Regions from separate parts of the Shimazuella sp. NTD247 genome, predicted to be linked through region 2. Evidence: predicted binding sites of a transcription regulator. Region 2 holds the regulator's gene; the other holds the start of a gene.
The links. Region 2 encodes Rex, which represses fermentation and respiration genes when NADH is low (regulators of the CRP and FNR family bind a similar motif). Its sites were predicted from a motif close to TTGTGAAATATTTCACAA; they were not measured.
Positions count from the first base shown of each region.

Region 1: AC5WOC_RS06815 (cytochrome ubiquinol oxidase subunit I) is a predicted target of Rex. The motif match lies at 11,200-11,217, and genes of this name have one in related genera.

Region 1 covers NZ_JCAJZU010000002.1:445,890-462,270, reverse strand. Annotated here, with positions in the region: gene AC5WOC_RS06890 (hypothetical protein) at 138-446, shown strand; gene AC5WOC_RS06885 (GspE/PulE family protein) at 574-1,653, shown strand; gene AC5WOC_RS06880 (type II secretion system F family protein) at 1,656-2,657, shown strand; gene AC5WOC_RS06875 (competence type IV pilus major pilin ComGC) at 2,668-2,988, shown strand; gene AC5WOC_RS06870 (prepilin-type N-terminal cleavage/methylation domain-containing protein) at 2,973-3,413, shown strand; gene AC5WOC_RS06865 (type II secretion system protein) at 3,406-3,771, shown strand; gene AC5WOC_RS06860 (hypothetical protein) at 3,663-4,193, shown strand; gene AC5WOC_RS06855 (hypothetical protein) at 4,186-4,560, shown strand; gene AC5WOC_RS06850 (shikimate kinase) at 4,583-5,113, shown strand; gene AC5WOC_RS06845 (YqzE family protein) at 5,130-5,306, shown strand; gene ispG (flavodoxin-dependent (E)-4-hydroxy-3-methylbut-2-enyl-diphosphate synthase) at 5,581-6,687, shown strand; gene AC5WOC_RS06835 (hypothetical protein) at 7,032-7,193, opposite strand; gene AC5WOC_RS06830 (DUF378 domain-containing protein) at 7,360-7,572, shown strand; gene AC5WOC_RS06825 (gamma-glutamyl-gamma-aminobutyrate hydrolase family protein) at 7,654-8,361, shown strand; gene AC5WOC_RS06820 (cytochrome d ubiquinol oxidase subunit II) at 8,728-9,741, opposite strand; gene AC5WOC_RS06815 (cytochrome ubiquinol oxidase subunit I) at 9,743-11,071, opposite strand; gene AC5WOC_RS06810 (DUF1294 domain-containing protein) at 11,257-11,565, shown strand; gene AC5WOC_RS06805 (VanW family protein) at 11,626-12,468, shown strand; gene AC5WOC_RS06800 (3D domain-containing protein) at 12,672-13,664, shown strand; gene AC5WOC_RS06795 (YecA family protein) at 13,829-15,280, shown strand; gene AC5WOC_RS06790 (hypothetical protein) at 15,381-15,548, shown strand; gene AC5WOC_RS06785 (PHP domain-containing protein) at 15,616-16,381, shown strand, end outside.
Region 2 covers NZ_JCAJZU010000004.1:392,593-407,637, reverse strand. Annotated here, with positions in the region: gene groES (co-chaperone GroES) at 1-56, opposite strand, end outside; gene tatC (twin-arginine translocase subunit TatC) at 175-924, opposite strand; gene AC5WOC_RS12980 (redox-sensing transcriptional repressor Rex) at 937-1,596, opposite strand; gene AC5WOC_RS12975 (5-formyltetrahydrofolate cyclo-ligase) at 1,667-2,215, opposite strand; gene AC5WOC_RS12970 (hypothetical protein) at 2,451-2,753, opposite strand; gene AC5WOC_RS12965 (hypothetical protein) at 2,989-3,270, opposite strand; gene AC5WOC_RS12960 (hypothetical protein) at 3,522-3,902, opposite strand; gene AC5WOC_RS12955 (hypothetical protein) at 4,044-4,337, opposite strand; gene tsaD (tRNA (adenosine(37)-N6)-threonylcarbamoyltransferase complex transferase subunit TsaD) at 4,365-5,360, opposite strand; gene rimI (ribosomal protein S18-alanine N-acetyltransferase) at 5,353-5,814, opposite strand; gene tsaB (tRNA (adenosine(37)-N6)-threonylcarbamoyltransferase complex dimerization subunit type 1 TsaB) at 5,817-6,512, opposite strand; gene tsaE (tRNA (adenosine(37)-N6)-threonylcarbamoyltransferase complex ATPase subunit type 1 TsaE) at 6,509-6,952, opposite strand; tRNA gene AC5WOC_RS12930 (tRNA-Gly) at 7,039-7,112, opposite strand; gene AC5WOC_RS12925 (MarR family winged helix-turn-helix transcriptional regulator) at 7,227-7,844, opposite strand; gene AC5WOC_RS12920 (putative protein N(5)-glutamine methyltransferase) at 8,096-8,893, opposite strand; tRNA gene AC5WOC_RS12915 (tRNA-Pro) at 8,996-9,072, opposite strand; tRNA gene AC5WOC_RS12910 (tRNA-Leu) at 9,133-9,218, opposite strand; tRNA gene AC5WOC_RS12905 (tRNA-Leu) at 9,241-9,325, opposite strand; tRNA gene AC5WOC_RS12900 (tRNA-Lys) at 9,332-9,407, opposite strand; tRNA gene AC5WOC_RS12895 (tRNA-Gln) at 9,441-9,515, opposite strand; tRNA gene AC5WOC_RS12890 (tRNA-His) at 9,530-9,605, opposite strand; tRNA gene AC5WOC_RS12885 (tRNA-Asp) at 9,620-9,696, opposite strand; tRNA gene AC5WOC_RS12880 (tRNA-Val) at 9,728-9,803, opposite strand; tRNA gene AC5WOC_RS12875 (tRNA-Glu) at 9,809-9,885, opposite strand; tRNA gene AC5WOC_RS12870 (tRNA-Ser) at 9,902-9,992, opposite strand; tRNA gene AC5WOC_RS12865 (tRNA-Asn) at 9,998-10,072, opposite strand; gene AC5WOC_RS12860 (Bax inhibitor-1/YccA family protein) at 10,249-10,947, opposite strand; gene AC5WOC_RS12855 (hypothetical protein) at 11,010-11,330, opposite strand; gene cmpA (cortex morphogenetic protein CmpA) at 11,472-11,603, shown strand; gene AC5WOC_RS12845 (Tex family protein) at 11,652-13,781, opposite strand; gene sigB (RNA polymerase sigma factor SigB) at 13,934-14,719, opposite strand; gene rsbW (anti-sigma B factor RsbW) at 14,688-15,045, opposite strand, start outside.

The sequences.
Region 1 (16,381 bases), on a different contig from region 2:
ATTATGGGTGGAAAAATAGATTTTAATAATCATTGAGTCCTAACAATAGGGGATTTATACTTAATTATGGGTATAAAAAAAGGTTTCGGTTCCGTTTCTATACAATTTTAGAAAAAATAAGGAGTGTGTCTCGTATTATGTTGACGTTGCGTGTATCTGGGAAAAAGGATCAATTACAAGCTTTTATGAAGCATTTTTCATCTCAGCCGTATTACAAAATTATGTTGGATGAAAATTTTGAAACCGTCTCTGTGGAAGATGAGATGACAACGCGATTCGAATTTAACTCTTCTTTGCTAAAGCCCAAAATTCGCAAATCACTAACAGTTACACTATCTACTACTACTGGCAAGAAAATTGATATTGATTTATTGGATGGACAAGTTATTCAGGTAGATGATGATGTTACTTGTATTTATGGGAAAAATTACGACATATTTGCGTAAACGGGCCGAAAGGGCCTTTTTATTTTGTAATACTTACCTTTTTTTGTCATTTTAGGAGGTTTTATGGAATAATGAGTCGAAATAAGTATATACGTTCTTATAACAGTTTGGAGGTGTTGTGTTGGATGTGATTGCATTTGTGAATAGTCTTTTCTTTGAAGCACTGCAGAATCGAGCAAGTGATATTCATTTAGAACCGAGCATGGATGCTCTTGTCATCAGACAACGAATAGATGGATTTTTAACGGAGACAGCACGGCTGCCGATGAATGAAGCGAAAAGTATTATTTCACGACTGAAAATAATGGGACAGCTGGATATTGGTGAAAGACGATTACCACAAGATGGTGCGATGACAGTACAGATAGAAGACACCATGTTGGAAATTCGATTAGCCACTTTACCGGTTTTGTATGGAGAAAAAATTGTATTGCGTATATTACCTACAACATTGTCTTCCCAATCGCTTCATCAACTAGGAATGGAAGAAGCAGAGTCGCAGCGTGTAGAACAGTTATTGCACCGTCCTGGATTGTTTGTTGTTACAGGCCCGACTGGTGCTGGAAAAACGACAACGTTATATACACTGTTATCATTGCTTGATCATAGCCGGAAAAATATTATTACTTTGGAAGACCCGATTGAGTTGCAGTTAACAGGTGTAAATCAAGTTCAAATTCATCCAAAAATAGATTTTACATTTGCTAGAGGACTGCGAGCAATTTTGCGACAAGACCCAGACATTATTATGGTTGGAGAAATTCGTGATCAGGAGACAGCTGAAATAGCAATCGAAGCAGCTTTAACGGGACATCTAGTTCTAACATCACTACATACAGCTGATGGGGCTGGGGTGATCACAAGACTGATTGATATGGGAATCCCGGCTTATTTGGTTGCATCCGCTTTAAATGGAGTAATTGCACAGCGTTTAATACGTTTGTCATGTAAACAGTGTTCGGGATGCGGCTGCTTGCAATGCCGTGAAAGTGGATATTACAAAAGATCGGGAATATTTGAGGTCTTACCTTCCTGCGAAGAACTGCAAAATGAAATAATGTCCCATCCGACTTCAGCTAGACTAAGAAAATTTTTCCATTTTAAAGGATATAGAACGATGGAACAGGCATTAAAACGAAAAGTAGAGCAAGGTTTAACGACAAACGAGGAGTTTTCGAGAATGACTGTGGAGGTTGGTAGTCATTGACTATGTGGAAAGAAGAGAAAATCGTTTCATTCAGTTACCATTTACATTCTATGTTGGATAGTGGCATACCTTTGCGTGACAGCCTGCAAATGTTAACGGTACAGCAGGTTATCCCTTCAGACACTGGGGGGAGGTTACTTGATTGTATTCAGAGAGGTGATAGCTTATCGGCAGCATTTCGAAAGGTTTTTTTGCCCCCGATCTTTTGTTCTTTTATCGAAACTGCTGAACTACATGGAAATATACTTTTTGCGCTCCATCAATGTCATCGCTACTATCAAGCAAAAATGAGATGGAAGAAAAAAATAAAACAGATTACCTTTTATCCTCTATTCATTCTCGTCTTTTTATGCGTTGGTTTATTGTTTCTATCAATAATTGTACTGCCTACTTTTAAAGAATTATATCATTCTTTTTCTTCTACCTTGCCCTTTACAACCCAAGTCGTATTCACTCTGTCTCAATATTTCCCATACCTTTTGGTTACTGGATTGATCTGTTTTACAACATTAATGTACTTCAAACACACTCCATTTTTTCAACAAATTTTTTGCCGAATACCTTTTGTAGCCACTTACTATCGTTATCGCTACACCCAGTACTTATCTCTACAATTAAGTTCATTTATTATAGCAGGTGTACCCATGCTATCTTCTTTTACCCTCCTAGAACAAGTTACACCATGGCCGAAACTCGCAAATTATCTTTCGACTACAAAGCAAAAATTGATGGAAGGTTCTACACTCAGTGCAATAATGGATGAGAATTATTCATGTTTATTGCCTATTTTCTCTCACACAATCATTTTAGGGGAAGAAACAGGAAAGTTAGGAGAAATGTTAGGACAGCTAGCTACTACGTCTGAAGAGTGGTTAACTGAGAAAATTGAAAAATGGATGTCTTATTTAGAACCAGCTTTAACTGTTCTGATAGGAGTTTTGATGGGAATCGTTGTTATTTCATTATTTTTGCCCATGTTCGGACTTATCGAAGCGGTTCAATAGGGGGATATTTATGAGGAAATCAGAAGAAGGGTTTACGTTGGTGGAAATGCTGGTTGTATTATTTATTATCGGTATTATTATTGCGATTGCACTACCAAATTTTATACAGGCGAGTAAAAAGGCGAACGTTCAGGCAGACAAAGCTAACCGTAGGATGATCACCATGCAGATGGAAAATTATTATTTAGATTTTGGTGTATACCCAAGTACCATTCAGCAGCTAGTCACTAAAAAATATTTACGGAGTATTCCCAAATGTCCAGGAGATCAAGGGATATATCAATTAGTAAAAAAAGCGGATGAAGTGCAAGTGATATGTCGAAAAAGCTGAAGAGGGAAGCCGGTTTTACGTTTGTTGAATTTCTATGTGTAATTAGTATTTTAGGTTTGCTTACTTCATTTGCAATGCCAAATCTAACAAATTTAATTTCCAAAACATCTGACACTCAGTTGCGTATGCAAGTGATTTCTCAACTACAACGGGCTCAATTTGTAGCCATGGCAAAAGAAAAAGAAATAACCATACAGTTTAGAAAGAAAAAGATGTTAGTAATAGAAGATGGGAAAGTAGTAGATATGGTGAGTTTGCAAAAAGTAATTCAGATTCAAACCAATTACAATAATAACGAAGTTGTCTTTCGTCAGTCTGGACAAGTTCGCGGTGGAACAATTATTTTACAATGTGCGGAACATAGGCAGATAACAATTATTATTCAAGTAGCAAGTGGAGTAACAAGGATGGAGTCTCATGAATAGAGAAGAGCAAGGTTTTACTCTGGTAGAAACAATGGTTGCTATTGCTGTTGTAATTACTTTGTTGACGTTTGCAATCCCTGTTTATCTAACAGGGGAGACATTTTCAAAAGACAGAATGTTGGAAAATGATGCGCAAATAATTTCACAAGCAGAATTAGAGCGACAATTGAGTGATTTAAAGTTAAGTGATGAAAAAAAGTATATTGCTCCATATCTTATATCCACAAAAGTGCAAAGGGAACAAGCCTTATGGAAAATCACAGTAAACACGACTTGGAAAGACAGACAAGACAAGATTTGCTCCATCAAATTAGAAGTATTTCGATTTCAGAACAAGGATTTACCTATGTTGAAGTAGTCATTACATTTTTGCTTTTTATGACCATATTTCCAATGGTATTTGGCTTTTTTTATCAACTAACAAATGATGTGAGAACTTCATTAACAGAGCATTTATTATGGGAACAATTTAATCGTTTTCACATGCAAACAATATATGATGAATCGAATGGAGTGAACATGTTAGTAAATAATAATCAAATTATCATGGTGATGAAAGACGGACAAGAAGTACAATATCGTCTTATAAATGGTCAGTTAATACGTAGTTTAAAGCAGCAAAAACAGCAGCCGTTTCGTGGACATACTGTAATGTTACAACATGTACACAAGATCGGTTTTCACCGTTATAAGAAGGGAGTGGAAATGACAGTAAACCTTTTACAAAATGGTGCAGTATTTCATGGGAAAGTTTATTTATGGGGGCGGATTGATGAATGATGAGGAAGGATTTATTTTGCCCGTTGTAACGCTTTTGATCGCATTAATAGCCACTTTACTACTGTTTGCATGTAAAGAATGGGTGGAAGCAAAAAAATATGATCAAATGCGTTTTGCATTGATACAAGCTAATTATGCAGCAGAAAGTGCAATTGCTTGGAGACAAAAAGAACTCGTGGAGAATCCAAATGATTACACCACGACACAAAAAAAGTTTGGAAAATTTCTGGTGAATGTTTCTGTATGGGAATCAAATACTGGTACATTGGTGGTCAAGGCAACTGCTAAAAGTCCAAATGGAATTCAACAAACAGAGACAGCGGAATTAAATAAACAGACATTACATATCTTGTACTGGTTAGAGTAAGCCATGTATAATAATTTTTACTATGAGAAAACATCTTATTTTAATCGGCTTTATGGGAACAGGAAAAACATCGGTAGGAAAGATATTGTCACAAACATTAAACATGGAGCATTTGGATACAGATTTGATGATCGAGCGGGATCGAAACAGCTCTATACCTGATATTTTTGCTAATTATGGTGAACTTACTTTTCGTAACATTGAAACAGGGGCGATTGAGCAAGCAGTTCAAAATACACATCCGAGTATTATTACTACAGGAGGAGGAATTGTTCTTCGTTCGGAAAATAGGGTGTGTATGAATCGATATGGTTATGTTTTTGCGTTAGATGCGCCACCTGAAGTAATTATCGAACGGTTGCAATCAGATAATTCCCGTCCACTATTACAAGGAGGTACTCTAAAGGAGAGAGTTCATCAACTGTATACTGTACGGAAACCGTTATACCAGTTTGCTGATTACACCATTCAAACAAAGAATCTATCAGAAGAACAAGCTGCAAAACAAATCAAAGATATTTGGGTTAAACTCACGAAAAGCAGTGAAGGCTAAGTAGTGAGGTGGTAAGATGTCTTTTAAAGATTGGATCACTTATTTACTTGAAAAAATGGTATGGTTTATGGAGACACCACGCAAAGATAGAAAAGCAATTCGGTCTTCGAAAAAAGAACCATGGTCATATCGCTGGTTCGGAATGATACCATTTTCTATGCGAATGGCAGCGAAGAAAGTAAAAAGAAAATAACAATTCACAATATGGAAAATTGCAAATAATTGATTGAGATAATGTAATCTTTTCTTGATCTTCAAAAAAGAGGGGCGAAAAGCCCCTTTTTGCCTTTCTTGATATGATATAATGATGAACGGAACTTGTAGCTATCATCATCTGTCAATACTTTTTATGATACCATTGAAGTATTATCTTTTGTTTTCTGGTAAAACAAATGGATCAACAAGTAATTATTTACTTTGTTATCCATTTTAAAATCTAGTTTTAACTTCTTAAGGAGCGAGTGCTCATGGTTCATCGTACGAAAACAAGACCAGTTCAAGTTGGCAATTTGCAAATCGGTGGAAATGATCAAGTAGTCATTCAAAGTATGGCTACAACAAAGACACACGATGTAAAAGCAACAGTAAATGAAATCAATCGACTAGCAGAAGCTGGTTGTCAAATTGTTCGTGTAGCAGTTCCTGATATGAGAGCTGCTGAGGCAATCCCAGAAATTAAAAAACGGATTACCGTTCCTTTGGTAGCAGATATCCATTTCGATTACAAGCTTGCATTAAAAGCAATTGAGGGTGGAATTGATAAAATTCGGATTAACCCTGGGAATATAGGAAGACGGGAAAAAGTAGAGGCTGTTGTAAAAGCAGCAAAAGAGCGTGGTATCCCTATTCGTATTGGAGTAAATGCAGGGTCGCTCGAAAAACGTATCTTGGAAAAATACGGGTATCCAACTGCTGACGGTATGGTGGAAAGTGCCTTGTATCATATCGGTATCTTGGAAGAGCTCGATTTCCATGACATCATTGTATCACTTAAAGCTTCAGATGTTCGACTGGCGATCGAAGCATATCAAAAAGCAGCGGAAGCTTTTGATTATCCATTGCATCTAGGTATTACAGAGTCTGGAACCTTGTTCTCCGGTACCGTAAAAAGTGCTGCCGGACTTGGGGCTATTTTGTCTCAAGGAATCGGTTCCACATTGCGGATTTCACTCAGCGCTGACCCTGTAGAAGAAGTAAAAGTAGCACGCGAGTTATTAAAAACATTTGGCTTGGCGGCAAATGCTGCTACCTTGATCTCTTGCCCGACATGCGGGCGGATTGAGATTGACCTTATCTCCATCGCAAATGAAGTGGAAGAATATATTTCCAAAATCCAAGCCCCTATTAAAGTGAGTGTGCTTGGCTGTGCTGTAAATGGACCTGGGGAAGCAAAAGAAGCAGATATCGGCATTGCTGGAGCAAGAGGTGAAGGATTGCTTTTCCGTCATGGGGAAATCATCCGTAAAATTCCAGAATCCGAGATGGTAGCGGAATTAAAGAAAGAAATCGATAAGTTAGCTGAGGAGCACAAGCGAAAACAACAAGAGAAAGAAATTCCAGTGACATCTTCATAACGGAAAACAAAAAAAGTAATAATAAACCCGCCATAAAAAGTCATGGCGGGTTTATTGTCTATATACTAATTGATGTGATTTTATATTATAAATCTGGAAATGATAAGTGTTGATGATTTGGGATTCAGATAGCAATTTACTGCTATCTGAACCAAAAAATTAATTATAAATGTTAGGAACGTAAATGGATTCAGGAGCACGTTTCAAAGCAGTAACTTTACAAATTCCCTCAACTGTAACAGGCATTTTCTTTCTGGCTTCTATCCCAACGGGGACTCGTCCGGGAACAGTATAAATCCTTTCGATGACGATTTTGTCGTCTTTTCGAACAATTACGGATTCACCTACCTCAATGCTGTAGTGACGCCCGATATCAAATTTTCTTTTTCACGATAAGTGAGGCCGTCATCTACACCGTCACTATAAAGAATGTAACCATCAAGGAAGATCTCGATCTCCCAATACTCTTTAAAGTGATGCAGTTTCAGTTTACGACGCACAGGCATAGGAAACTCCTCTGTGTATAGGGACTGTCTGTTCAATCCAATGCGATTAAAACACAGCAGCAATATCTTAAAGTATTTTTAAAATATTCCCACAAAGATCGATTGGTATGAAAATGATCTTCTTTATACATACTAACAGAAACATCGATTGAAGGAGGGCGAAGCTGTGGGTAAAGTAGCTCTTACATTAGTGATTATTGGAGCATTAAACTGGTTGCTAGTCGGATTGTTCCAATGGGATTTAGTTTCTGCAATCTTTGGTGGCGATGCGATTCGCGAATCATCGTTGCTGAGCAGAATTATTTATACCATTGTAGGTCTTAGTGGGATTTATGCGATAAAATATTTGTTTGATGATCGTGCTCACGCAAAGGATTAATAAAAAACTCCAGTTCCAAGATGAGCTGGAGTTTTTTGTTTGCATAGAATATACAAAATGCAAACAGGTGGGTGAAACTGTATGTATCCAGTTATTGGTATAACAATGGATCAGGATGAAAAAAGATATTACATCAACCAAGACTATGTTCAATCTATATTACAAGCTGGTGGAGTACCATTATTAATTCCTTTTATGGAAAATCCAATCATGCTGCAAAAGTTAGTTGATCAGTGTGATGGCTTGATGTTATCCGGTGGGGAAGATGTTGATCCTTTTTTATATGGAGAAGAGCCGCAGCCGCATATAGGAGAGATTGTTCCAGAACGTGACCAAATCGAAATAAATGTATTGGATCTGTTTGTCAAACAAAAGAAACCTATTCTCGCAATTTGCCGAGGATGTCAATTGATGAATGTAGCATTTGGAGGGGACTTGTACCAGGATATTCCCAGTCAAATCCCATCTGCTATCAACCATAGTCAAAAAGCTCCTAGAGGGTATCCTACTCATTCCATTGACATAGAGAAAGAAAGTCTTTTGTATCACATCATCGGGCAAGATACACCTCTAGTTAATTCTTATCATCATCAGTCTGTAAAAAATTTGGGATCATCTTTGATTGCTGCTGCGTTTTCAAAGGATGGTGTAATTGAGGCAATTGAAAGCAATCAATATCCATTTCTATTAGGTATCCAATGGCACCCCGAAGGAATGGCAATACTGCAAAATAAACAAGCCATGAGAATTTTTTCTGCATTTATTGAAGCTTGCAATAATTATAAATAGGCTCATTTTCGAATATATTATAGCATTGCGAGCGAGAAAACCCACGATTTAAATCGTGGGATGAAAGCGAGCGTCGAACGAGGGGAAGGAATTTCCCTTCAGCAGTTCAACCTTTGGAGAAAATAAATTTGCAAACGAACATTCGCATGGTAATATATGTATAGTCGCGACAGACGAAAACCAAGTTTGCTCGAGGCAAAGAAAAAACAACAAACATAAACCGTGGGGCTCACGGGGTTAGCTTGGTAATGAAATAGTCATGAGGCTATCGTCCCAAGAATCCAACGGCTTTAGCCGTATGGAGTTGTCAAGTTTCTAAGTGATAGAAAAGAGAAAAAATGCTGGGGTTACCCCAGCATTTTATTATTATTTTCCTTGTTTGACGTATTTGGCATTGAATAAAAATAAGCGCATTAACAGAATGAGAGATGGTATTAATAATAAAAGCCCAGCGATAAATGCTATTACCAATGCCCACCCCATAGTAGAGTTGGTTAAGCCGCTTTGCAATGTAATGTAAGGGTATAGCAAGTACGGCAGGTGAGAATAACCATAACCAAAAAATGCAAATGCAAACTGAATCATGACACAGATAAAAGATATTCCGAAGTTTTTCTTTTTCCACATCAACCAAACTGCAATGAGATAAAAAAGGAAAGAGCAAGCAAAAATCCAGCGAATATCCCAAGATTTTGCAAAGTGAAGGGGATTATGGTGTGATAAACCCCAAAAAACTAGAATACTTGCTAATATTGTTGGGCCACTCCAAAACAAAGAATATTTTCGAAGCTGCTCCATTGCAGGATTGTCTCCTGCTTTGTGTGCATAGTAAGTTAAAAAACTTGCACTAATATATAAGATGCTCACAATTGCTAGGAATACAACGGTCCATGAATAGGGACTTTTCAGCAGATTCATAGCCATGAAATCGATGTTTTTTCCTGTTTTTACAATAAATCCGCCTTCGGATATGGTTAGACCAGTGGAAAGCGCTGCAGGTATAAAGAGACCTGTCATTCCATACAAAAATAAGAAAAATTTGCTTTTTCTGCCCCCGTAGTTTGCAAATGCATAAAAAGATCCGCGAATCGTCAATAAAATTAAAGCGATCCCGCCTGGTATAAGCAGCGCAGTTCCGTAGTAGTAAGCAGTATCCGGGAAAAAACCGACAATACCAACAATGAAAAACACAAGAAATACGTTTGTGACTTCCCATACTGGTGATAAGTAGCGATCAATGATTTTATTGATAATGTGTTCCTTCTTGGTCAAATGACTGTAGTAAGAGAAAAATCCTGCCCCAAAATCAATCGAAGCTACAATGATATAGCCGTATAGAAACGTCCATAAGACCGTTATCCCAATCATTTCTAATTGCATTTTACGACTCCCCCTGAGCTGCTAATTCTGCTTCGGCTGGTTTCCCTTTAAACAAACGAACTAATACGATTATCGCAACTACTGCTAAGACAAAGTAAAGCCCGCTGAATAAAAAATACATTACTTTTACGTTTGCGGCTGTGGTAGCAGCTTCGCCTACTTTCATTATTCCAGTGATAATCCATGGCAGCCTGCCTACTTCTGCAAACACCCACCCCAATTCCATCGCTAAAAAGGAAAGCGGAGCAGCAAGGACAATACCAGTCAATACTAGCGGATGAAACGGATTTCCTTTTTTCCAAATCGATAAAAATACAAAAAGCGCAGTAATAAATAATAAGTAAAATCCAATACTTACTTTTGTATTAAATAAATAATGAATATACAGTGGCGGCCATAAGTTTTTTGGAATACTATCGAGTCCAACAACTGTACCAGAAGGACTATCGGTAGCTAGTATACTGAGTGCTTTTGGTATTTTTATCGCATAAGTAACTTCATTGGTTTCTTTATTAAGTTTTCCAAATAAAACAAGCGGCGCATCTTGCTTTGTTTCAAAGTGCCATTCCGCAGCTGCTAATTTTGCTGGCTGGTGTTCAGCAAGAAATTTTGCCGAAATATCGCCCATCAGAATCGTTAAAATTGACAAAATCAGTGTAGTTATCATGGTTAGTTTTAATGCTTTTTTATAGTAGATATGAGTTCTTCCTCGTAGAATAAAAAATGCTGCCAACCCTGCTAAAAGTAGACCTGAGATTAAATAGGAAGAAGAGACAACATGACCAACTTTTGAAGGAGTGGCTGGGTTAAGCATCGCTCCGATCGGGTCGATATCCACTACTTTTCCTTTGGCATCTAATTTAAATCCAGCTGGGGTATTCATAAACGAGTTAACGGTTGTAATAAATACTGCGGACAGCGTAGAACCAATAATGACTGGTATGGAGGTCAGCCAATGCCAATATGGATTTTTAAAACGATCCCAAGTGTATAAGTATATTCCTAAAAATATGGCTTCAAAGAAGAACGCGAATGTTTCCAAAAATAAAGGCAAACTAATCACATTTCCTACTAACTGCATGAATGTCGGCCATAACAAGGACAAGAGTACTCCAATACAAGTACCAGTGACAACACCAACAGCTACCGTAATCACAAAACCACGAGTCCAGCGTTTTGCCATCATAATATAGTGTTTGTCCTTTTTTCGGATACCGATCCATTCTGCTAAACTAATAAAAATGGGAACTCCAACTCCTATGGCAGCCCAAATAATATGAAATGCAAGGGTTTCTTCGGTAAGCATTCGACTCCAGAAAGCAGAATCCATGGATGTTTCCTCCTTGATTTAATGTCTAATTTGTATACAATTATCTTACTCTCTGTGAATAACTTTGTACACTATTTCACAATCTTTTTTATGATTCATCTGGATAACCTTCAAAAAATGATCATATTTTGTTATATAATTCACATTATCTTGAAACAAAAGCCTCTATTTGTTAAAATAATTTTATGAATATCATTGTTATTGTGTACCTTTTGGCGATGAACATCGCAGGTTTTTCACAAATGTTGTATGACAAAAAACAGGCAAAAGCAAGTCAGCGAAGAATACCAGAAAAAACACTTTTTCTTGTTGCAGCGCTAGGAGGGGCGCTTGGTTCGTTCATCGGTATGCAAGTAGCTCGTCATAAGACAAAACATTGGAATTTTTTGATTGCTATTCCATTTTTATTTCTAGTGAATTTGATTGTTCTTTATCCAATGGCTTTGTTTGGCATAGAGGCTTGGATAACCTATATTATTCATTTTTTTGCGTAGTAAATTTCTTTGTTAAGTCTCTCTTTCTTTGCACAAACTACCAAAGAAGGAGGGATTTTTTTGTTTGTTTATTTATATGCTTGTTTTCTTATTCTTTTGCCTCCTATTTTCCAAGACGGATCACCAAATCCGATTATGCATCTAACGTATGGTGATAAGCATTGGTATTTGGATCTTAGACAAGCTGGTTTTGATGGGATTGACCCAACAACGTTAAATCGAGAAAAACTTCATCGGTGGTTTGAAAAGATAGGAAAAGACATCAATCATTCTGCGAAATCAGCTTACTTTCGTGATAGAAAAGTGATATTGGAACAGCAAGGGATAAGGGTAAAAACATCAGAAATGGATCGCTGGATGGATTTGATTCATTTTTATTTGGGAAAAGAAATTGAAGTTCCTTATGAAACATTGTATCCTGCATTGACATCAAAACAACTTGTAAAGTTAAAAGGAAAATTATTAGCATCTTATACGACATTTTATAATAAAAGTATTTATAATCGATCGCATAACGTACAATTATCTACGAAGGCGATTGATCATGTGGTAGTAATGCCTGGTGAGACTTTTTCATTTAATAAGACAGTAGGACAAAGATCATTCCGTAGAGGGTATAAAGAAGCGAAGATCATTGTGAAAGGAGAATATAGTGAGGGAATCGGTGGAGGAATATGCCAAACTTCTTCGACATTATTCAATAGTGTTGATCGTGCTCATTTAACGATTGTGGAAAGAAAAAGTCATAGCAAAACTGTTCCATATGTTCCCAAAAATAGAGATGCAACAGTTTCATGGGGAGGTCCTGATTTTAAATTTAAAAACGAGCGTAAAGGCCCTATTCTCATTGTTTCGGAAGCAACAAATGGTCAAGTGACGGTTCAAATATTTACCAGTTTTTAGTGTGCAGAAAAAAGAAAAAAAAAGGAACATTTTTCATATAAATAGAATATCTTTTTTAGTCCTGTTATAATGGGCAGAAGTTACATAGGTACACCTAACAAGGAGGTGCGAAGCTGTTACTGGAAAAACTTCAGACAGTCTAGTCAAACGAATTAAGTGTGCCTTTTAAAATTAAATTCAAAGTTTTTCGGTAGCAGTGACCAATGAAGAAATTCCTAATATTAGGAGTAATAGCGATAGTACTTTTATCTGGATCATTTGTGGCTTATGCTGCAATGGAAACAAAAGTAACTGTTACATTTAGTGACGGAAAGTCACAAGTGGTTAGCGAAGGATTACATAATACATTGGAAGAAGCTCTGGCAGGTGCTGGACAAAATGTGCAGCAGCTGAAGGCGTCCTATCAACCGAGTATACCTTGGAATAAAGAATTAGATGGGGATACAACGGTAGAGCTTCGTTGTAAGTGTAAAGTAAATCTGGAACTAGGCGGTAAAAAACTAGGTACGTTTATTACCACACAGACAACGGTGGGTTCTTTCTTGGAAGAAAGAAAGATTGCTTTGTCTGCTTGGGATGAGCCAAATGTATCCATGAACGAAGTTATTACCCCGAATATGAGGATTGTTATCGACAAAGTCGAACAACGGGTAAAAAAGGAAACCAAACCAATTAAATTTACTACGAAAGAAATAAAAGACGCCAAGCTGGAAAAAGGCAAAAAAGAAGTAACGACAAAAGGAAAAATGGGTGTAGAAGAATATCAAATTGTTGCCCTATATAAAAATGGAAAATTGCTGGTGAAGGACGGTAAGCCAGTACAAACGAGGACATTGGTGAATAAAGTAGCACCTGTTCAAGAAGTAGTGAAACTAGGCACAAAAGAACCTGAGAAGGACGATGCAACACCAGCATCAGGAGTATTATCAGGCTCTGCTATGACATTTGAAGCAACTGCTTACACTTCTTATGGCAGCAAAACAGCTACTGGAACAACTCCGCACAAAGGAACCGTTGCTGTTGACCCTAGTGTCATACCGCTTGGAACCAAATTGTATATTGAAGGTTATGGTTACGGTGTTGCAGAAGATACTGGAGGAAGAATTAAAGGTCATATTATCGATCTTTACTTCACAAATGAGGCCGATTGTGTTCAATGGGGTCGGAAAAACGTAAAAGTCCATATTGTAAAATAGTAGGAATCCCTGCAACAATTTGTTGCAGGGATTTTGTTATTTTCATCGAACCTAAATACATAACACGAATATTTTGTCTATGTATTTTTTTAAAATTTTCTTTGTCTTATATGCGTATTTTCGATATACTGGATTACAAGGAATTTTCCATCCGAGGTGTTAGTATGGTAGGTCGAAATCAACCCTGTACTTGTGGCAGTGGTAAAAAGTATAAAAAATGTTGTGAACGCGTAGTCGTTTTCCATCAAGCTGAATTAACTAGAGAAAATCGAGAAAGAGGGCAAAAAGGGAAGCTCCTTTCTGATCTAGATACATGGTTTCATCGCTATGCCAAAGTCGAAGATCAAGACAAGTGGGCAACAAGGTTTAAAGAATTATTACAGCTCCCTTTAGACCAACCTATCCCAAAAAGCTTCGCTTTTTCGTTTCATTATTATTTGCTATTTGATGCACCATGTATAAATGGAAGAAGGCCTGTAGAACTTTGGGCATCCACCAATCGTCATCGGATGGATGGAGAAAGAGTGATTCAAAGCCTATCCGAATTAACCTTTTCTTGTTTTGAAATGTTGGAATCCAAAGAAGAGACGATGACGTTTCGATCACTGGAAACAAATAAAGAGTATGAGGTGATGAAAAAGGATGCTATTCCGCGAGATAAATTGGTCTTCGCCAGGCTCATACGGATAGGGAATCGCTATGAACTATTTGGCCCTTATACATCGTTTGTGCATGAGATGAGAGGGGAGATACTCGTGCAGCTAGAGAAATACAACCACCATGAAGAAGAACAACAAGAACTTACTATTCGAGAAACCAGCTGGAGAGTACTCGGTTGGTCCATTCAAAGAGCAAATGAATTAGAATCAATGGAGCAGCAATTAACTTCAGCTCCAACAGAAATGCGTTTAGAAAATAATAAAGACCTCTTTTTATCTGCAATGGAGAATCAAGCGGAAAGACCTGGGCTCCCTGTATCTATTCTAAATCATTTGGAAGAGTTTTTTGTTACAGAAGTTGGCAAATTACAAAAAGGAACACAGGCTTGGTATTCGCGTTCGTTAGAAACGTTATTCCAGTATCTCTCCCTTCGTTTTGGACAATCCTTTGAATGGTCGCTTTTAAATGAAGACGTACTGGCACGGTTTTTCAGTGTTTGGTACATGGATCATCACCAATCTACCCCAGTGTCTGCGCGCATATTTTTAAACACTTGCAAACATCTTTTCCGTTGGTTAGAGTCCGCTGGTCATGCAAACATTTTTCAAGCATTTAAAAAAGTGTATGTACCATTTATTCGACTAATACCTGAAACCATTGAGGCTCGAAATTGGATGATGGAAAATGGTGTAATGAACAAAAATCAGGAAGAAGCAGAACAAAGAAACATGTTTTTGTTGCATATTACTTCCGCAGGACCTGTAATTTTAATTGGTGAGCAATGGAGACCAATCCAATTGCGCAGTTTCCCTCGTATGTGGGCTGAGAAGCGTTTTTGGATCAAAGGAACTATTCAAGCAGATAATCATCAATATGTTTTTACACAGGTGGAAAATATGTACCCAGTTGTGTCCTTAGAAGAACATGAACGTACGGAGGTTTTACTCCAAAAATAGGAAAAGCAACTCTTTTAATATAGAAGGGGTTGCTTTTTATGTTTAATTTGTCTCTATTGAGACATACTAAGTTTACACTCAGCAAAGGGGGATGTTTTTCATGGATGGGAATCGTCGTGTGGACGAAGCTAAGAAAAACGACAATGTGGAACAATTAGTGGTCGAAGCAGCCAACGAACTAGGAGTATCAGCAGATGCACGTAATATTCAAGAAGACCCCAAAAAATTTGCTTCCCGTTTAAAACGATTAATTCGTGCAGTGAAGTAATGTTAAGTTGAGTGTAGACACCCGTTTTTGGGTGTCTTTTTTGGTATGATAAGAATGAGGTGATGGGATGAAAAGAGCTGATTTACACTCGCATACCACAATGTCTGATGGAACACAAACACCAGCAGCCGTTGTAGAGCTTGCTGCACAACTGGGACTAGGTGCTGTTGCGATTACTGATCATGATACTACTGGAGGATTTCAGGAGGCTTTTGAAACAGGAAAAAAATTAGGAATTGAAGTAATACCAGCAGTAGAGATGAGTTCCGTTTTTGATGATCAATCCATTGATATTTTAGCTTATTTTATAGATCCTGTTCATCCTGCATTTCGAAAGTTATTAAATAAACAACGGACAATGCGGCAAGAACGTAATCGTTTAGTTTTAGAAAAATTAAAGAAGTTGGGAATCTCTATCGACATACAGGAAGTGGAGTCAAAGCAAGAAGGTTTTTCAACCGAAAAAAATGCAGGCAGAGTGCACATTGGGCAAATATTAGTGGAAAGAGGAATTGTTGAAGATTTGAACGAAGCCTTTGATAGTTATCTGGGTATTGACGGCAGTGCTTTTGTTAGTCTGAATAATACTTCGCCCGAAGAAGTGATTGATGCAGTTAAGGCATCGGGTGGTGTTGCCGTAATTGCTCATCCGGGTTTATATAAGCGAGATGATTTAATCCCCATCATTGCGGAAATGGGCTTAACAGGTATAGAAGTGAATCATCCTGATCATACAGAGGAAGACAAAGTCAAATATGCAGCTTTAGCAGAGAAATTAAATTTGATTCCAACCTCTGGATCAGATTACCATGGAGTGCGAAATGGGCAAATGC
Region 2 (15,045 bases):
GTTTCTTCTTTCTCAACAGCTTCTAGAATAACACGATCACCAAGTGGTTTAATCATGATGGGAAACCCTCCTTTTTGTCGTTCGTTTGTTAGCACTCAACAACGTCGAGTGCTAACACCCAATTCTTATCATAATCATCTCTCATCCATTTTGCAAGCATTGTGCAAAAAAAACCTACAAATCACTTTCTTCCATCGAAGACTCTTTTTCTAATCTCCGATATAACCAAACAGAAAGCAAAACACTTATCTCATAAAGGAGGATAAGCGGTACACCAACCAAAAAATTCGATAATAAATCGGGTGTAATGATGAGTGCGACAATAACTAAAACAAAATAAGCAACTTTGCGTATTTTTATCAATAAGGCTGGTGTGAGCAATCGTAACCTAGTAAGAAAGAGAACTACAACCGGCAATAAGAACAATAGAGCTAATGGAACGATAACGTTAAACATAAAACTTATGTATTGATATATTCCATACATCTGTTTGACACCAAGATCTTTGGAAATATTGGTAAGAAAATCGATCATCAATGGAAAAACTAAAAAGTAACCAAACACCAATCCGCCAATAAACAATAAAAAGGCAACAGGAATATAAATCAATGCCGCTTTTTGCTCCCTTGGCTGCAAACCAGGACGAACAAATTGCCATAGATGATACAATATAACAGGCAATGTCAAAACAAATGCAGCAACGAGTGCTATCTGCATGTAAATTTTAAAAGAATCAGCAGGACTAAGTGCGTACAGTGCAAAGTGCTGATTGGCATCTTTGCTGATCACCTTAAATATATCAGCTGCATAAACAAAACTGACGACAAGGCCGATTATAAAAGTAGCGAGCACCCAAAAGAGGCGCCGCCTTAATTCAGATAGATGTTCGACAAGCGGTTGTTGGTCAAAATCTTCTTCGTTCATCACTAATACCCCTTAAAACCCTTCCTCTTCCATCATCTCATCAGCTGGAAATTTTTTCAGAAAGTAAATTAATGTTTGAAGCTCGGTCGTAAGATCTATATGGTGTACGCGAACATTTGGGGGTGCTGTGATCCTTGCTGGAGTAAAATTGAGTATTCCTCGTATTCCAGCGTTGACAATAAAATCAGCAGTTCCCTGCGCTACATTTAAAGGAACAGTTAAAATTGCCACTTCGACATGATGCAATAAAATAACTTCTGCTAAACGATTCATCGAGTAAACTGGGATGCCGTCAATGTCTGTTCCTATTTTGCTCTCTTCCTGATCAAAACCCGCCACAATTTTGGTATTATGACTCCGGTAAAAGTTATATCGTAAGAGAGCAGTACCAAGGTTCCCAACGCCAATTAAGACGACATTGGTCACTTCATCTTGTTTCAAAAAATCACGTAAAAATTGCAAAAGGTAAGTCACATTATAACCATACCCTTTTTTACCTAATTCACCCAGATAGGAAAAATCGCGCCGAATGGTGGCTGGATCAATCTGTAGTGCTTCACTTAAATCAGCAGAAGATATCCGCTGTTTGCCAATAGCATGCAGCTTTTCTAAATAGCGGTAATATAATGGCAACCGCTTTGCAGTTACTTTTGGGATTTTCTGTTCTGCCAATGAAAGCCACCCCCCTCCCTATTTATTATACGGTAAAACGATAGACAGGCAAAATATCTATTATCCATATTTATACAATTTGACTTGGAGTTATAAGGAGATCCATCGGAATATCATGGTCTTCCGCACCTATGGTTTCCACTATTTGCTCATCATAAGCGATCCCACATTTAAAAACATCTGATATGGTTGCAAAAAAGCGATCATAATGCCCTTTTCCGAAACCTAAACGATATCTTTTTTTATCAAAAGCAACTCCTGGAACCAACACCAAATCAATTTTGTGTTTGTCCACTTTTTCACAATTGGAATTAGGCTCAAGGATTTGAAAAGAACCCTGTTCTAAATCTGCTGGAGAAGTGAACAATCGAGGAACAATCGCATCTTGCTCCATACTTGGCAAGGAAACTTGTTTACCTTGTTTCCAAGCATCTTCGATAAGCGCGTATAGACTGACTTCACTTCGATAGGAGAAATATACGAGTATAGAGGAAGCATCTTGATATATAGAAAGCTGTTTTATACGGTCACATATCTTCCTTGATGCGTGTATCCGCTCAGGCATTCCCATTTTATTTCTTATGTTCACCATTTCCATTCGAAGTTGCTTTTTCTGCAAGATGATCACCCACTTATCGCTCAACTTTTAATGGATCAACTCTACCATCATACCACTTTCCGGCATGAAAAAGACCAAGCAGTTATGCTTGGCGAATGAATCTATATTTTTACGATGGATTTTTCAGCGGACGAATGATGTGAGCATGACTGGATATCAACTCAAACATACAAACGTCCAATAAACCAAATCTTTGTCCCTACTGTTCCCCCATAACAGTTGGTTCAAAAAAGGTTTAGTTGTCGCAGTCCTTCTTAATACGTGCTTGATAACCGACATAAAAAAGGATGGAAAAACCGAGCAAAAGAAAGAGGGCTACCCAGCTGTAAAGATTATCACTAGACAGCAGATTGGTGTTTGTGAACTTTCCCTTCACCTCATCCAAAATTTCCGGAACAGGATTGTACTGCATTTCCTTCCAAAAAGGATCCTGCTTCTTTTCAACAGATGCTGCGAAACTCACACCTTCCATCATAAAAAAGCTGAGTGTGCTCACAAATGCAATCACAACCGCTCGGAACTTATTACGAGTAAACATCTTGCCTCATTTTCAGGGGAAGTATCTCAAATGACAACTATATTATACGAAAATATCGGTGATTTTCCTATCTCTATAAAAAAATAAACTAACCAAATGTAGTCTATTTTTATCTATTAATCTAATTCATTGTATACGGGGGACAACTGATGTCGGACGAGCATTAAACTCATCAACGAAACATGCAATTGTCCTTCCGTCCTATCCAATTCAGACTTTGATCATAGATTCCGTCTCACCTACGGCCCTGCCAAAACACCTCATTTGCCACCAAGATCACCAAACCAGCACCGCCGAGGAACATAAGACTGTCCCCCAGCGTGAAATCCCTGAAGAACATGTTTTCGATGATCGACGGAATGAAGGTGAGTACATCCCAAATCCAGCTCGCCACGAAATGGAGATTCATCGAGACCGGTTCAGCTGTGACGAATGACGGATACACCTTCATGGCAAAGGTAACAGCCGCGAAAACTGCCACAACTGCAAGGAGCAGGTGAGTGATGATACGGGACATAATTGCCAGCCTTCTCTTGAAACACATCAATGGATAGGACGATTACGATTGTGACTCTATTATATAAAACGAAAGATAGAATTTCAAAAGTATCAACGGTACTGTTAAAAAATATAAAAAAAGATGAGCGATAGTCTGCTCATCTTTTTTATCTATTTGGAATTTCATTATATTGCGGGCGGACAATTGATAGCGGATGACTGGGTGTCATCAACATCAACTGTCCGTTCCCGTCCGATGGGTGAATCAGATCAGAACTGCTGCTGCACCGGCAGCGGCTTCGCCCCGGTGGGGTTGCCGTACTGCATCATCTTCAGCCTGTACCGACGGTCGGCCCAGCGGTTGCAGAGGATGACCGCAGTGACCAGCAGCACCACGATGATCAGGTTGTTGACAGTGAACACCGAGTGGGCGTCATGCATGACACCGGAGATGCGGTTCGAGGTGGCGTCGTACATCCGACGCAGGACCGGGATCGCCTCGGTCTTGAACTCGTTGACCTGCTGGGGATGCGTCTGGATGTAGTTGTACACCAGAGCACCGAAGATCATGTAGAACACGACCTTGCAGGCGTTGACGAGCAAGTGACCGAAGCGCTCGACCATGTCCAGAATACGGAAGCTGACGTCCATTTTACTTTCCTCGAATTCTTTGTTGTTCTACGATATCGGACGGGTACTTGATACTTCTAGTATACGAAAAAAGCTGTAAATTGAGAATAGAAAAATATGATGATAAATAAAACAACCGTTTGTAGGCATTCAACGGTTGTTTTATTCGCTATCTTGTTTTTCTTTTCGTAGAGCCGTCTGTTCCTTTACTATATCACTTGCTTGAAAAAGGATGTTCCAGTAGTTTGTCTTCTTCAAAATGACATAAATAATCGCTGAATAGATAAGCACACTTTCAACTAAGTGAAGAACTGCTGTCAAATCAAGTGCATATCCATTAATTGTAAATACTATTTTGACTGTAGCTAGTAGTTTCCAAATAATAAGCTGCCCTAAACCAAAGAAACTCACATACAAAACTAATATGAGAAATTTTTTCCATTCGGCTCGTGCCATGCTATTCCCCGTTTCCTCAAAAGATGCTTATACTAATGGTAAGTTTGCAACAGCATTCAATTCCAAATCTGCATAATTCTTTTCTTGTAATAAAAAATAAGCTGCTGATGCAATCATCGCTGCATTATCTGTACACAATTCCAAAGGAGGAATACACAATGAAACATTTTCCTGTTTCACTCGGTTGTGAAGTCTCGTTCGAAGTCCGCTATTTGCTGCAACACCACCAGCGATCACTAATTGCTTCACGTCTCTTTGTTTGACAGCACGAAATGTTTTTTCAACAATCACATCCAGCACAGCACTTTGAAAACTCGCAGCTAAATCCTTTTCGGAGTACCGTTCGTTTTGTTTGATAAACTGCATAACTGCTGATTTCAATCCACTAAAGCTGAAATCCAATGAATCTTTTTCTAACCATGCTCTCGGCAATGAATACGTCGCAGTTCCTAGTGCGGCTAATCGGTCGATATGCGGGCCTCCTGGATAAGGTAAGTTCATCAGACGTGCCACTTTATCAAATGCTTCCCCAACTGCATCATCTCTTGTCCGGCCGATCCGCTCAAATTTCATATGATCTGGCATATAGATTAATTCGGTGTGCCCTCCAGACACAACCAGTGCGATCAGAGGAAATTGTAATGGCTTTACAAGATGATTGGCATAAATATGTCCAGCAATATGATGCACAGGAATTAGCGGAATCCGTAAGGAATATGCCAATGCTTTGGCTGCTGTAACACCAATCAACAATGCACCTACAAGTCCTGGACCTTGGGTAACTGCAATTGCTGTCAATTGACTTTTGCTTATATTTGCTTCTTGTAATGCTTGTTCGATAATTAATGTTATTCTTTCCACGTGCCGACGAGAAGCGACTTCTGGAACAACACCTCCAAATGCTTGATGGATCTCCATTTGAGAACTAATCACATTGGAAAGTACTTTATCTCCATCCACTACTACCGAGACACTCGTTTCATCGCAACTTGTTTCAATGCCTAAAATCACTTGTTTACTCATGTAATACCAATCCCATCAAAATAGCGTCTTCTCCATTGTCTGGATAATAGTTTTTTCTCGTTCCTATCACAGTAAATCCAAGGTTTCGATATATCCGCTGGGCAATTTGGTTCGATTTTCTAACCTCTAAAGTCATTTTTGAAGTACCTAATTGTTTCGCAAGTTCAATCAAATAAGTCATCGTTTTCGTAGCAATTCCTTGTCCACGAAACTTGGGATGAAGAGCGATGTTGGTCACTTGTGATTCTTCCAGAACAACCCACATACCAGCATAGCCAACTACTTGTCCATCCACTTGTGTGACAATATAATATGCCAGATCATTGGTGGTAATTTCATCTACAAACGAGAATTCACTCCAAGGATCAGTGAATGAAAGTTTTTCTATTTCCATAATAACTGGGATATCCGTTACTTTCATCGGACGAAATAAAAGGCTCTTGGTACTATTCATAATTAACGCCCCAATAAATTTTTTTCAGCTAGAGTAAGTTGTAAGTAATTCGGAGCAAAATCATTTTTTTCACTCCTATTTGTTGCTAACCATTTCTGCATCGCTAATATGCCAAGGTTGCTTGCATAAGGCAAATTATTATTCGATGAAGCAAAGATTGCCCGCTCTCCAAGTTCCTGTTGAATTTTTGATTGAAAGAAAGAAACATCATCGCCAATAAATAAAATATTTTTATCCATTCGCTTTAATTGAGACAACAATTCATCAATCGGAATAATTTGTTCTTTGAGTCTTTCCTTTTGTGTTTCTGATTGCCCTTCATAAACAGCAGCATAAACTTGTTCTCTGCGTGCATCGAGCAAAGGTACAATATAACCCGGGAAATAATCGCCATTCATTGCCATGACAGCAAGGGTAGAAACAGAAAGAAAAGGTTTATGTACAGCCCATGCAAATGTTTTTATTGTTGTCGCACCAATACGCACTCCGGTATAAGAACCAGGACCGGCAGTAACAGCAAATAAATCAATATCCGTTAATGCCATATCTAGGTCATGAAATAATTGATCAATAGCAGGCATTAATCTTACTGAGTGATTTTTTTTTAAATTGGTTGTAATTTCGCCAAGTACTTTTTGTTCATTTAATACCGCTACACTTAATACGAGTGTAGAAGTATCAATAGCCAAAATATTCATTCGGACACCTTCTCAAACAACGTTTTTGAATCCATAAAAATTTCTCTCTCTCCTGTAGAAAGGACTTCTATCGAAATATTTACGGTATGATCTGGGAGCAAGGATGTTATTCGTGATGGCCACTCTACGAGAGAAACTCCGTCTCCATAAAGAAACTCATCGAGCCCGAGATCTTCAATATTATTCTCATCTAACCGGTACACATCCATATGATAAAGAGGCAATCTGCCTTCATAAATTTTTAAAATAGAAAATGTTGGGCTGTCTACATATTCTTTTACACCAAGCCCTTGTGCTAAACCTTGAGAAAAAGTCGTTTTTCCAGCACCTAATTCTCCATTTAAAGCAATAACTGCACCTTTGGATAGCACTGATCCAATACGAAAGGCAATCGCTCTTGTCTCGTCTTCATTTTTTGAATGAAAAACATAATTATCCAAGGTACAACACCGTCCATCCACATAAATAAATATATCTTATCAAGAAAAAGAAAAAGAAGCTACTTTTTAACAAATAGCTTCTTCATTGGAGCGGGTGAAGGGAATCGAACCCTCACATTCGGCTTGGAAGGCCGATGTTCTACCATTGAACTACACCCGCATATTAAATTAATTACTAAAAAACTATAGCATAAATTTAGATCTGATGCAACATCTAGGATGTTCGATTCGCTTTAAAAAAAGGAGAAGCGAATACATCTCCTTTTAACAAAAATTAATGACCTCGTCTTTTTTTATGATCATGCCCACCGCCTGGGAAACCGGCACGAAAATGTGGAGATGCTCCTCTGCCAAACATATGCCCTCTTTTGTCCTTCCATAAAGCAGCCAAATGCTTGAATCGCTCTTCACCCATACGTTCACGGGCTTCGCGCAGCTTGTCAAACTCTTCTTCCATTTCCTCGCCAAACTTCTCTTTCAATTTTTCCATTACACGATCTAGGTACTCCCCAAAGTTTTTTTGTTCATCTAGAGAAAGACAACTAAAAATATCTTCATGTTCTGTTTCCTGTTGATTTTCATCTCTGCCCTTTTCTGTTAATTTTATCAGTATCACTCGTTTATCTGCTTCGGACGGCTCCCGAGTAATGTATTTACTCTTTTCAAGTTTCGCAAGCAATTCATTGAGTGATGACACGCGAATCCCTAACAAATAGGATAAATCTTTTGTACTGATACCATCCTGAAGGCGAAGCAAGGCAAGTATTCTCCCCTGTCCACGAGTAGGATCCGCCATGGGACCTTTCAAGGCATGACTACGCAGGTGCTGTTTGTGTAATAACCACTGAAGCTTGGTTAGCTTTTCATACAACTCAAAATTTTGTTCACTCATGATGTTTTTCCTCCTATATAATACAATTCATTCTAACAGGTACCTTCTGATTTGTATTATAATGGTACCTGTTATAAATGTCACGCTTTTTTTGCTGGTACCTGCAAAGAAACTTTTCATTCTTATCAGTATTGATTGAAACAAAATTATTTTTACAATAAAAAAACTAGCTTTTATCCTGATAAAAGGATTAAGCCAGTCTTTTCCTTTGATGAACTTTTAAATTTTAGTTACTTATTACTTTTGAATTTTTAAAGCTTCTTTCCAATCACGACAGTTGCTTCAAAGTCATTCGAACGGACTACCTGTGGAATGAATTTATTACTTGTATAAATTTCGACGGCTGTTTCAACTTGTTGTTCACTGACCTCGATCAGTAAATGCCCATCAGTAGCTAACCAATGATAAGCATCTTTAGAAATTCGCCGCAAAATATCCAGTCCATCCTCTCCACCGTTGAGCGCCACCTCTTTCTCATATATACGAGCCTCGGAAGGTAACATGCTGATCTCATCTTTAGGAACATAAGGTACATTTGCGACTAAGATATCAATCCGTCCCAAAATAGTATCAGGCAAAGACTCAAATAAGTCACCTTGGAACACCTTACCACCAACAGAAACTAGATTGCGCCTAGCACATTGCACTGCGGCAGAGTCGACATCACTAGCATATAACTCTAATTGCTCGTATGTGCCCAGCACAGCACCTATCGCACCCGAACCACAACACATATCTACTACAATATCTCCTGGACGAACAAACGCAGCTGTTTGTTTAACAAGAAATTCAGTGCGGGGGCGGGGAACAAAAACTCCTGAATCAACTAATATTTGTAGACCACAGAACTCCGTCCAGCCAATAATATACTCAAGAGGAATTCCCGTTTTCCGTTGGTCTATCATGACAGAAAGGTGCTCTGGAGATTGCGCTGCAGACATAAGTAATTTAGCTTCATCTTCAGCAAAAACGCAACCAACGCCACGTAGTTGCGTTACAATCTCTGTATAAATCGTATCGCTATGTTTTTTATTGATAAAAAGATTCATATTTTTTCCTTTTTGCTCTTTTTTGTTGATACAAAAATTTCTTTCACAAAATGAAAAAAGCCAGCTAAGCTGAGCTTCAGTCCGACCACAAAAAATGTTTTATGGTCGGGGCGACAGGATTTGAACCTGCGACATCCTCGTCCCGAACGAGGCACTCTACCAAGCTGAGCTACGCCCCGAAATCATTTGTATAAAAAAAGAAAAGTTATATTTATAACTCTTCTTTTAGATGATGAAATTGGTGCGGTCGATGGGACTCGAACCCATACGGCCTAGGGCCACTACCCCCTCAAGATAGCGTGTCTGCCAATTCCACCACGACCGCAAGTATATGGTAATTTTAAAAATGGTGCGGGTGGAGGGACTTGAACCCCCACGCCTCGCGGCGCTAGAACCTAAATCTAGTGCGTCTGCCAATTCCGCCACACCCGCATAAAATGGTGAGCCATGAAGGACTCGAACCTTCGACCCTCTGATTAAAAGTCAGATGCTCTACCAACTGAGCTAATGGCTCTCATTAATTTGAGAAAACTTTTTATAAAAAAAGTGGCTGGGGAGGAAGGATTCGAACCTTCGGTACACGATACCAAAAACCGATGCCTTACCACTTGGCTACTCCCCAATAACAAGAAAAAGTGGGGCGGACGAAGGGATTCGAACCCTCGAGTGCCGGAGCCACAATCCGGTGTGTTAACCGCTTCACCACGACCGCCACAATAAAAAAACTGGCGGGGCTGACGGGATTCGAACCCGCGGTCTCCTGCGTGACAGGCAGGCATGTTAGGCCTCTACACCACAGCCCCAAAAAAAGGGTTTTTAAAACTATAAGGTAAATGGTGGGCGCTGACGGGATCGAACCGCCGACCCCATGCTTGTAAGGCATGTGCTCTCCCAGCTGAGCTAAGCGCCCAAAAATGGTGACCCGTAGGGGATTCGAACCCCTGCATGCCAGCGTGAAAGGCTGGTGTGTTGAACCGCTTCACCAACGGGCCGAGATTATGTAAAGTCTGGCGGAGAGAGAGGGATTCGAACCCTCGCATGGCTTACGCCATCTAACGGTTTAGCAAACCGTCCTCTTCGGCCTCTTGAGTATCTCTCCATAGTTGGCTCCCAAAGCAGGATTCGAACCTGCAACCTACCGGTTAACAGCCGGTTGCTCTGCCGTTGAGCTATTTGGGAACATTTTGAAGACAAGAGTCATTGTATCAAAAAGTACTACTGATTGCAAGGTTTTTTTATTGCGTATCGAGCGACTTCTATAATCTAGCATGATTCACATATTCACGTCAAGTATAATTTTTTCATTTATGAAAAAAACCTTCTCCACTTTAAGTGAGAAGGTTTTTAAATCAAGCTTAGTCTCTTGAAAAAATGTTGATTAAGCTTTGCAGAATAGCAATAAAGTCAATATACAACATCAATGCTCCAAAAATAGCTACCTTTGTAGCTGTATTTTGATCCATCCCTTGGATACTCGCACTCAATCGCTTAATGTTCTGCACATCATAAGCAGTAATTCCACAGAAAACTGCAACAATGATATAAGAAAGAATCAAGTCAAATGTATCGCTGTGTAAAAGAAAAATGTTTACAAGACTAGCTAATACAATACCTAGCACAAACATCAACAAAATCGAACCCATTTTGGAAAGATCTGCTTTCGTTATATAACCAATTGCTGCTGATATACCAAACATACCTGCAGTAATAATAAATGCAGAACCTACTGTACTGATGTCAACACGTGCAAGGATTACACTGAATGTTATCCCATTGATAGCAGCATACAAAAAGAACATGAAGGTGGCAACAAACGGGGACATCCTGCTAATAAACGCAGAAAGTGCAAAAACAATTACGAATTCGGCAATGATTGCAACCCATATCATTTTTGGATAAAAATCAAGGAAAGCAACCATATTGATTGTACTACTTAAGTAATATGCAATAATTCCCGTAAGTAGCAAGCCAGCAAACATCCAAGCAAAAACGCGTTGAAATAAGCGTTGATCTGTTCTAACTGCAGAAGAAGATTGATAGTATTGTGGTCCCACTACTCATTCCTCCAATAAAATGTTAGGAAAAAATATACTCACTACTAAGTATACTCACAAGTTCACGAAAGATCAACAATTCCAAGGCTTTTTATGGACTGCTTTGTATCTTCTGTGCCCAAATGATAAATAGCTGTGTAGATATCGCGAATTTTTTTATCCACATCTGTACTTTGTTTTTGTCTATCTTCCGTCTGGTATGGAAGATGTGCTTCCGTAAATGTTTCCCAATCCTCATTATATGATTGTTGGAATAAACTTTGTAAATTATTTATTTCTTCTTTTGTTGCTTGAACTTCAAAATCATAAGGTGCATTATCTAAATTTTCCTCTGTGTTTATGCTTCCATCTACAGTCACATAATAAGTTTGTTTACTTTCCATTTCAATCACCTCACCTACCTTTTACCCGCAAATGAACTTTTTCATTCATTTTTTTTATTTCTCTTTCGATTAGGCACAAGACAACCTATTCATGTAATACATATAAAATAACCACTGAAAAAACGGAAGGAGCATTACCGCATGCCCAATTGGCTCAGTAAACAATTGATGCAGGCGTTTCAGGCAAAAGATCGAAATCAAATTCGATTTTTAAATCGTTGCTGGTTTACTTTTATTAAAAAAGAGTATGAAAAAACGAGTAAAAATTTATAAAAAAAGATAGGACTTCCTGCCTTTTCTTAGAGAAGTCCTATCTCTTGTTTAATTCACCATACTTAGACTTACACGGTCTCTATCCTTATCCACTGACAAAACCCATACATCTACAATATCCCCGACTGTCACCACATCCATTGGATTGCGCACATACTGATTACTGAGTTTGGATATGTGCACCAATGCATCATTTTTTAAACCGATATCAACAAATGCACCAAAAGCAACAACATTACGAATCGTTCCTTTTAGATGCATACCCGTCTCCAAATCATCTGCTTTTAAAACGTCCGAGCGAAGAATCGGGCTTGGAAGTGATTCACGCGGGTCTCTACCTGGTCGTAAAAGGGAATCAATAATATCTTTCATTGTTGGTACCCCGCTATTTAACTCTGACGCCATCTTCTCCACATCGACGTTTTTCAGTTTTTCCTTTGTTGTATCGAATCCTAAATCATTTGGTAAAATGTCTAGTTTTTCCAAGAGTTTGCTGGCAATTTCATATGACTCGGGATGAATAGGTGTTTTATCCAATGGATCTTCTCCATCGCGAATTCGTAAAAATCCAATGCACTGTTCAAACGTTTTTGCCCCTAATTTTGGGACCTTTTTCAATTGTTTTCTGTTTGTAAATTTACCGATTTTCTCTCTTTCTGTCACAATATTTTTGGCAACGGCTTTGCTGACACCAGAAATATATTGCAACAATGATGGAGATGCCGTATTAACATCTACACCCACATAGTTAACGGATGATTCCACCACTTGTGTTAATGACTCTGACAATTTTTTCTGGTTTACATCATGCTGGTATTGGCCTACTCCAACTGATTTCGGATCAATTTTTACTAATTCTGCAAGCGGATCTTGCAAACGACGGGCAATGGAAACAGCACTTCTCCTCGCAGCGTCTAATTCCGGAAATTCTTCCTTTGCTAATGGGGAAGCAGAATATACACTCGCTCCAGCTTCATTGACAATGACATAAAAAAGTTCTTTATTCACTTCTTGTATAATTTCAGCAATAAAATCTTCGGTTTCGCGTGATGCAGTTCCATTACCGATCGCAATCAGTTCAATTGGATATTTTTCCAACAACAATTGCACTTTTTCTTTTGCTTCTTCAATCCGTTCATTCGGTTTCGTTGGATAAATAACATCTACATCAAGCAATTTACCAGTTTCATCCACTACAGCTAATTTACATCCTGTACGGTATGCTGGATCTACTCCAAGAACTACCTTTCCTGTGATAGGAGATTGAAGCAAAAGATGTCTTAAGTTTTCTTTAAAAATGTCTATTGCTTTTTCCTCTGCATCTATAAGCATCTTCGCATGTATTTCTCGATCTATGGAAGGCGAAATCAAACGTTTATAGCTGTCCTGTATGATAGACGCAGTATATGTATTTTCATGCGGAAACCACTTGTGTAAAAGAGAAAAAACACCTTCTTCTGGAACAGATATTTTTAATTTAAGTATTCCTTCTCTTTCCGCTCTTCGAACTGCCAATACCCGATGAGACGGCATCGTACGGATCGGCTCTTGATAGTCATAATACATCTCGTAAACCGTTTTTTCATCTTCGTCTACTGCTTTTGCCTCAAGTACACCTTGGTTCCAAGTATAGGTGCGAACCCATTTTCGTGTATCTGCATCTTCCGATAATTCTTCTGCTAAAATATCGAGTGCACCTTTGACTGCTTCTTCAACAGAGTTTACTTTTTTCTCCTCGTTCACAAAAGGGGAAATGGATTCATCAGAAATGGATTCTGTGGATTCCAGAATCAATTTTGCTAATGGTTCCAAACCTTTCTCCCTTGCCATACTTGCCCTTGTTTTGCGTTTTGGTCGATAAGGTAAATATAAATCCTCCAATTCTTGTAATTTTGTTGCCTTCTTCAATTTATCATGAAGTTCATCTGTTAATTTTCCTTGTTCATCGATAAGGCGAACGATCTCATCTCTTCTAGCATATAAACCTGAAATATAACGATACCGCTCTTCAATTTGCCGAAGCTGTTCCTCATCCAATTCCCCCGTCATTTCTTTTCGATAACGAGCAATAAAGGGAATTGTATTGCCTGCTTCAATTAATTCCATGGTCACTTTCACTTGCTCTACTCGAAAAGATAACTCCCGAGCAACTTGTTCAACGAGATCCATCACATCCATATTGGCACCACCTAACTTGTGTTCGCTTTCTATTTTGTCATACATGGATACTTTCTGTAAAACGACGAAAAAAAAAACTTACCCACATAAGATGGGCAAGCTGTTTTTTTCAAATGACATACAATTGGCACCAACATATATGTACTGCAATATCAAATGATTTCTGATAAATCCATTCGAATAGTTTGACGAAGCTTCTTTAGAGCACGCCGTTGGAGTCTCGATACATGCATTTGTGAAATACCTAATCGATCACCAACTTGCTTCTGACTTAAATTTTCAAAGAAAATCAGCTCTAAAATTTCTCTTTCCCGGCTACTCAGCACCTGAAAAATTTTGTCGAGCAGCAGTTTTTTATCGATTTTTTCAAATGCTTCGTCTTCTGTTCCAACTAAATCGAATAATGTTAAAGGATTACCTTCGGACGAAGATTCTATGGGAGAATCCATGGAAATCGCTTGATAACTCCTGCCCATCTCCATCGTTTCCAAAACTTCTTCTGGAGTCACTTCCAAGTATTCTGCGATTTCAGTGACGAGTGGTGAGCGCTGTAAATTGACCGTGAGCTGCTCAACCGCTTTTTTTATGCGGGGGCCTAATTCTTTTATTCTGCGAGGCACATGGACGCTCCACGTTTTGTCTCGAATATGTCTTTTTACTTCCCCTACGATCGTAGGTACTGCAAAGCTCTCAAAACTTCTACCGATTTCTGGATCATATCGCCTGATAGCAGCTAATAATCCTATCATTGCAACTTGAACCAGATCCTCATACAGCTCTTGCCCGCGTGAAAATTTGTATGCTACAGATTCGACTAAATCCCGAAACTGGGTGACTAGCTGTTCCTGGGCTTCTCTATCTCCTTCCCGCCTGTACCGATCGACGAGCTCAATAATCTGATCTTCATCAAGTCGGGTAGGATGCGGGCGACCCGGCATGCTCCTCCACTCCATTCTCTTTTATAAATTTGGTAAGCTTAACCACTACCCCTCCTTTTTCTTGAACATCTACTTCATCCATCAGTGATTCTATCAAAAATAGCCCTAAATCTTGTTCTCGCAACGCTTTCAAATCAGGAGTTTCTACCTCATCTTCCTTCAAGCACTGCTCAGCAACTTCTATTTCGAGGCGATCGGAGAAGATATTACAACAAACTTTTATATCCCCTTCCCCATCTGTATATTGTGCGTCAACTGCATTTGTACAAGCTTCAGATACTGCCAATTTTAAGTCCTCAATATCATCATAAGAAAAACCCATTCGA